Regions from separate parts of the Pseudoalteromonas 'SMAR' genome, predicted to be linked through region 1. Evidence: predicted binding sites of a transcription regulator. Region 1 holds the regulator's gene; the other holds the start of a gene.
The links. Region 1 encodes FliA, which starts transcription of late flagellar genes. Its sites were predicted from a motif close to CTAAAGNTNNNNNNNNNNNNGCCGATA; they were not measured.
Positions count from the first base shown of each region.

Region 2: ACNKW2_RS12070 (flagellin N-terminal helical domain-containing protein) is a predicted target of FliA. The motif match lies at 1,944-1,970, and genes of this name have one in related genera.

Region 1 is NZ_JBLWMW010000010.1:40,274-43,691, reverse strand. It holds gene ACNKW2_RS06400 (chemotaxis protein CheW) at 1-488, opposite strand, end outside; gene ACNKW2_RS06395 (protein phosphatase CheZ) at 504-1,274, opposite strand; gene cheY (chemotaxis response regulator CheY) at 1,294-1,677, opposite strand; gene ACNKW2_RS06385 (RNA polymerase sigma factor FliA) at 1,719-2,453, opposite strand; gene ACNKW2_RS06380 (MinD/ParA family protein) at 2,456-3,316, opposite strand; gene flhF (flagellar biosynthesis GTPase FlhF) at 3,309-3,418, opposite strand, start outside.
Region 2 is NZ_JBLWMW010000026.1:55,784-59,201, forward strand. It holds gene ACNKW2_RS12060 (flagellin N-terminal helical domain-containing protein) at 1-495, shown strand, start outside; gene ACNKW2_RS12065 (flagellin N-terminal helical domain-containing protein) at 945-1,919, shown strand; gene ACNKW2_RS12070 (flagellin N-terminal helical domain-containing protein) at 2,071-3,042, shown strand; gene ACNKW2_RS12075 (flagellar protein FlaG) at 3,125-3,418, shown strand, end outside.

The DNA.
Region 1 (3,418 bases):
TCGTCTGCACTAACAGATGGGCTCTCAGGCTCTGGGTCTGGTTCAGGCTCGGGATCAGCTGCTGCAGCTGGCGCTTCTTCGGCAGCTTCATCTTCTGACTCTGGTTGGCTGAGCTTATGTAGCGTTTTCAGTAACTCTGGATCAGCCGCTTCTGGTTCCTCACGACTTTGAATACACGAAAACATCTCATTAATGGTATCAAGCGATTGCAAGATAACGTCCATTAATTCAGAGGTGACTGTTCTTTGGCCTTGTCGCAAGGTATCAAACACGTTTTCCGCACCATGGCAGGCATCGACAAGTTCTGTCATGCCTAAGAACCCAGCTCCCCCTTTCACGGTATGGAAGCCACGGAAAATTGCGTTGAGAAGTTCCTTATCTTCAGGATTGTTTTCTAGTTCTACAAGCTGTTCTGATAGTAACTCTAGAATTTCACCCGCTTCAACTAGAAAGTCCTGGAGGATATCTTCATCGACTTCAAAGCTCATACTCTCATTCTCCAACTAGAAGCCTAAACTAGATAACAAGTCATCGACTTCATCTTGACCTGATACCACGTCATCTCGCGATTCAGCATCAATAATAGGGCCTTCAGGCCCAGACAATTCATTAACAGTCTCTGATGTTTTTACTTCATTTTCTTTCGTTTGTGCCCGTAACTGTTCTTCATCGCCATTGCTGAACACAGTTAATAGGTTAATGAGACTGTCTTCGACTTCTCTTACCAGCTCAATAACGCGTCGAATTACCTGGCCCGTCAAATCTTGATAATCTTGGGCCATCAACACATTGGTCATCAAGCTTTGTAGTTCATCGGTACGGGTTTTAGACGACTGCATAAAGCTGTCAAGATCGTGACACAGAGATTTAAATTCGCCAAGCTCGATATCTCGATTCATTAGACGATCCCATGTGGGCTTTATTTGTGCTATTTCTTCGGCCAAATCTTGTGCTAATGGCAAACTTTCTTCCACCGCGTCCATGGTTTTGTTGGCAGCGCTCTCCGTCAGTTCCATGACGTAATTTAAACGTTGCTTGGCATCCGGTATGGCCTCTGTGGTCAGGTCAGCCAGTCGCGTATCTAGCTCGAAGTTTTTTAACGACTCATGAAGTTGACGAGTCAACTTACCGACCTCAGCGAAAAGCTCTGATTGCTCTTTATTTGCAGCCTCTAAAATAAGTTGGTCAGCTTTTTCTTGCTCACCTTGCTCGAGATACTCTACTAGCTGTTTTGCTTGTTCAAGTGTGATTTGAGGCGCAGCATTCACAGACATAGGCCATTCCCCCTTGCTGTTAGCCTAACCGCTCAAATACTTTTTCAAGCTTGGTCTTTAGTGTACCTGCTGTGAACGGTTTAACGATGTAGCCATTAACCCCAGCTTGCGCCGCCGCTACGATCTGCTCTTTCTTTGCTTCCGCCGTTACCATTAGCACTGGAATGTGTTTTAACTTCTCATCTGCACGAATGGCGCGCAGCAGGTCGATGCCCTGCATTCCTGGCATATTCCAATCAGTGACTACAAAGTCAAACTCCTGATTTTGTAGCATCGGAAGTGCTGTACTACCATCATCAGCTTCTTGAACATTGGTAAAGCCTAAATCTCTTAATAGGTTTTTGATTATTCTTCTCATAGTAGAGAAATCATCAACCACGAGAATTTTCATGTTCTTATCCAAAACTTCCTCCAGTGAGGTTCGAACCCAACTATTTATTTACTTTAATTTATCCAGTCATTGATTTTTGCTTTTAGCTTAATCATTGCCTGACCGTGAATTTGACTTACTCGAGATTCACTGACATCGAGAATGGCGCCAATCTCTTTTAAATTCATTTCGTCGTTGTAGTAAAGTGATAATACCAAAGCGTCGCGCTCTGGTAATGATTTTATCGCTTCCAATAATGACGAATTAAAACGTTCATTTTTAACGTTATTAAACGGTTTGTCTAGCGCAAAGTCACTGTTGGCAGGGGTTATAACATCCTCATCTACCCCTAAATCCTCAATTCCTATGACTTTGCTGGCATTTACATCATGTAAAATATGATGGTACTCATCTAGCGTAATATCAAGTTTTTCAGCTATTTCAGTGTCTTTTGGCTCTCGCCCGAGGCTTGCTTCGAGTTCTGATATGGCTTCAGCTACCATCCGGCTATTCTTATGAACCGAACGAGGTGCCCAGTCACCACGCCGCATTTCATCCAGCATAGCGCCACGAATACGAATGCCAGCAAAGGTTTCAAAGCTGGCCCCTTTACTGGCATCAAAATTTTTTGTGGCTTCAATTAATCCAATCATGCCAGACTGGATTAAATCATCCAGTTGCACGCTAGCCGGAAGTCGAGCAATAAGATGACAAGCCACTTTTTTTACCAGTGGAGCATGCCGTTCGACCACTTTGTGGATGTGGTCTGAAGTTTGATATCCCGCCGCCCTATTGACCGGTGAAGCCATAATTACCCATTCACTAATTGCTCAATAAAAAATTCTAAATGACCGGAAGGTTGATGTGGAACTGGCCATTTAACCGCTTTCGATGCCAATCCTTTAATTGCCACAGCTGCTGGTGAGCTTGGAAATAAATCGACGATGGCCTTTTGTCGCCGCGACGATTTTCGCATGTTTTCATCGAATGGCACGGTTGCCACTAGCTCTAGGGCTACATCTAAAAATCGATCTGTTACTTTGGAGAGTTTAGCAAACAACTCTTGTCCTTCACGCAAGCTACGCACCATATTGGCAACAATTTTAAAACGATAGACACCATGCTCACGACTAAGCACTTTGATGAGTGCATATGCATCCGTAATGGAGGTAGGTTCGTCACACACCACCACAACCACATCTTGGGCAGCGCGAGAAAAGCTTAACACCATGTCAGAAATACCTGCGGCGGTGTCAACAATTAATACGTCAAAGTGGCTATCAAGCTCACTGAATGCTCGAATTAAGCCGGCATGTTCCGCGGGGGTAAGCTCAACCATGTTTTGCGAGCCTGAAGTGGCTGGCACAATTTTAATCCCAGCGGGGCCTTCCACTAAAATTTCTTCTAATTCGCACTCACCTGATAACACATGAGATAAGTTCTTCTCAACCCTAAGGCCTAACATGACATCACAGTTTGCCAAGCCTAAGTCGGCGTCCAACACCAGTACTCGCTGGCCCTGCTGTCCCATTGCGATGGCCGTGTTTAATGAAACATTGGTTTTGCCAACGCCTCCTTTACCACCGGTAACGGCTATCACTTTTACACCTTGGTTGCTACTTTGACTCATTTTTCGCAGGCCACTTGCTTGATCTAAAACTGTGTTAATCATACATTCCTACTGACTCTGACGCTACAGGTACACGTCGAGAGTGCTGTGCTTTTATTCTTTTTAAATACAATTGCTCCGCTTTTCTGACTAGCTTTTGAGCAT
Region 2 (3,418 bases), on a different contig from region 1:
ATGAAAACCGTCGGAGGAACAGCTGCTGCAAATTCAATTGAAGCTGATGGAGGCTTTACTTTATCTGGTATTGCAGGGGTAGCATCGACTATTAGTGATGGAACGCTGGCTTCAAACCTGAGCGGAATTGATACTGTAGCATCAACTGCAACCGCGGGTGACTATACCTTCGCTGATGTATTTACAGCGGATGACATCAGTGTTTCTTCACAAGCAAATGCTCAAGCCGTTCTTGCTGGTATGGATGCAATGATTGCTGTTGTAGACAAAAAGCGTGCGGAGCTTGGTGCGGTACAAAACCGTTTTCAATCAACTATTCGAAACCAAGCTAATATCTCGGAAAACTTATCCGCTGCTAAATCTCGTATCAAGGATACAGACTTTGCACAGGAAACAGCAAACTTAACTAAAATGCAGATCCTTCAACAGGCTAGCCAAACCATCTTAAGTCAGGCTAACCAGCGTCCACAGGCTGCTTTAAGTCTTCTTGGATAATCGCTAGGAAGGTAAGTAAAAGGTGCCTAGGCCGAATGGGGTATTTGCCTAGGCACCAAATTGGATGATAAAGCGGAGGAGCTTAAAATCCAATTGCGTTCATAAACAATATGAACACGTTTATTAAAGCACAATGCGTGCCAGTATTGTGCTAAAAAAATGACACTCACTCTCAAACTATTTAAAAAGAGGCGAAAGCCTCTTTTTCTTTAACTCCCAAATACCTCTCAAGCTTCATAAATACTTGTATAAAGGTCATTCTCAAAATATTAACCCTTAATATTTTAAAAGTTGGATCGCTAATTGCAGTATCTTGATCAGATAAAAAATTTGGCGTCAAAGTGGCAATTGGTTGCCTTTGTAGGAAATAACCCTGATGCATACATGCCGCTTTGTCATTGAACTATCTATCAATTAGATAATTGATTTGACAAGAAAGAGAGTGAGTTATGGCTTTATATGTTAATACTAACGTCAGTTCTATTAATGCTCAGAGACAACTGACTAATTCAGGTAATGAACTAGATACTTCATTTAAGCGTTTATCATCAGGTATGCGAATCAATAGCGCAGCAGATGATGCGGCAGGTTTGCAGATATCTGATCGCCTCCAGTCTCAAATCATGGGACTAAATCAAGGCAACCGAAATGCAAACGATGGTATTTCTTTGGCGCAGACAGCTGAAGGTGCAATGGACGAGATTACGTCGATGTTTCAGCGAATAAGAACTCTTTCACAACAGGCTGCTAATGGTTCTAACACTGATGAGGATAGACTTGCCATTCAAGAAGAGATTCAACAGCTTTCTGCCGAGGTTAATCGCGTTGCTACTGATACTACATTCGGTGGGCAGAATTTACTCGATGGAACTTATGAGGCAAATTTTCAGGTGGGAGCTGATGCTGTTCAGACTATCGGTTTTAGTATGAAAACTGTCGGTGGCTCAGCAGCAGCAAACTCATTGGAGGGCAATGGCGGTTTTACTTTATCAGGTATTGCAGGGGTTGCTTCAACAGTTAGCGGCGGCTCTCTAGCATCAAACCTTAGCGGTATAGATTCAGTTGCATCGACTGCTGTAGCTGGAAACTTCACTTTTGAAGATGTCTTTACGGCTGGTGATATAAGTGTGTCGTCGCAAGTTAATGCTCAGGCTGTTTTTGCAGGAATGGATGCATTAATTGCAGTAGTAGATAAAAAAAGAGCAGAATTAGGTGCGGTACAAAATCGTTTTCAATCAACAATTCGAAACCAAGCCAATATTTCTGAGAACTTAAGTGCTGCGAAATCTCGCATAAAAGACGCTGACTTTGCAGCTGAAACAGCTAAGCTAACAAAAAACCAGATTTTACAACAAGCCAGTCAGACAATTTTAGGACAAGCTAACCAAAGGCCTCAAGCAGCACTAAGTTTATTACAAGGCTAAGAGCGATATATTTTAACAAAGTTACTAAAGCTTTCTTTTTATCAGTCGATAGATGAGTTAGAGAACTATAACTGTAGGACTCTAACCCATCGAAGTTGAAGGGTAGGGGTATCCCGATGCTTCGTGAACAATTGATAAAGCGGAGGCTATTATGGCTTTATATGTAAATACTAATGTGAGTTCATTGAACGCACAGCGTCAGTTAATGAAATCTGGCAATTCACTTGATACTTCATTCGAACGCTTATCTTCCGGCCTGCGGATTAACAGCGCTAAAGATGATGCTGCAGGCATGCAGATTGCTAATCGTTTAACAAGTCAAGTTAATGGTTTAAATCAGGGTAACAGAAATGCTAATGACGGTATTTCTTTGGCACAAACTGCTGAAGGGGCACTGGATGAGGTTACCTCAATGTTTCAACGTATACGTACTCTCGCACAGCAAGCTTCTAACGGCTCAAATACCGACGAAGACCGTTTAGCTCTACAAGAAGAGATACAGTTATTATCTTCAGAAGTTAACCGTGTTGCGAAAGACACGACCTTTGGTGGTCAAAACCTGTTAGATGGTACTTATGACGCAAGCTTTCAAGTTGGGGCTGATGCTGTTCAGACTATTGGTTTCAGTATGAAGACTGTGGGTGGTACAGCTGCTGCAAACTCTATTGAAGCTGATGGAGGCTTTACTTTATCTGGTATCGCTGGGGTAGCATCGACTATTAGTGATGCAACGCTGGCTTCAAACCTGAGTGGAATTGATACAGTTGCAGCAACAGCAACCGCAGGTGATTATACCTTCGCGGATGTATTTAAAGCTGACGATATCAGTGTTTCTTCACAAGCGAATGCTCAGGCAGTACTTGCCGGTATGGATGCGATGATCGCTGTTGTAGACAAAAAGCGTGCGGAATTGGGTGCGGTGCAAAACCGTTTTCAGTCTACCATCCGTAACCAAGCCAATATTTCAGAAAACTTAAGTGCTGCGAAATCTCGTATTCAAGATACAGACTTTGCACAAGAAACTGCCAACTTAACTAAAATGCAGATCTTACAACAAGCAAGTCAGTCTATCCTCAGCCAAGCAAATCAACGTCCTCAAGTGGCGCTCTCTTTACTAGGCTAAATGAGCACAGTTATAAGCCACTTTATAAAAGTGTTTTTTCCTGAAGTGGCTTATACTATATAGAAATATAGGAGTTGTTAAAATGAGCGATGTAAATTCAACTCACTGGTCAGCAGAAAGTTTAACTAGCCCTTCAAGTAAGAGTCTTGTTAATAATACAGATTTAAAAAATGAAGATCGCAGTAAAGGCGCAGAAGTTGCATTATTAGGGGCTGTTGATTCGAAGCAAACTGACCAGCTAGATTCAAATAACAAACAAAGATTAATTGCTGATGTTAAAAATAACTTGGAGAAGCTTAACGAGTATCTCCCGGTAACCTCAACTAATTTGGTCTTTGAATTTGATGAATCGGGTGAGCCTCCAATTATTAAAGTA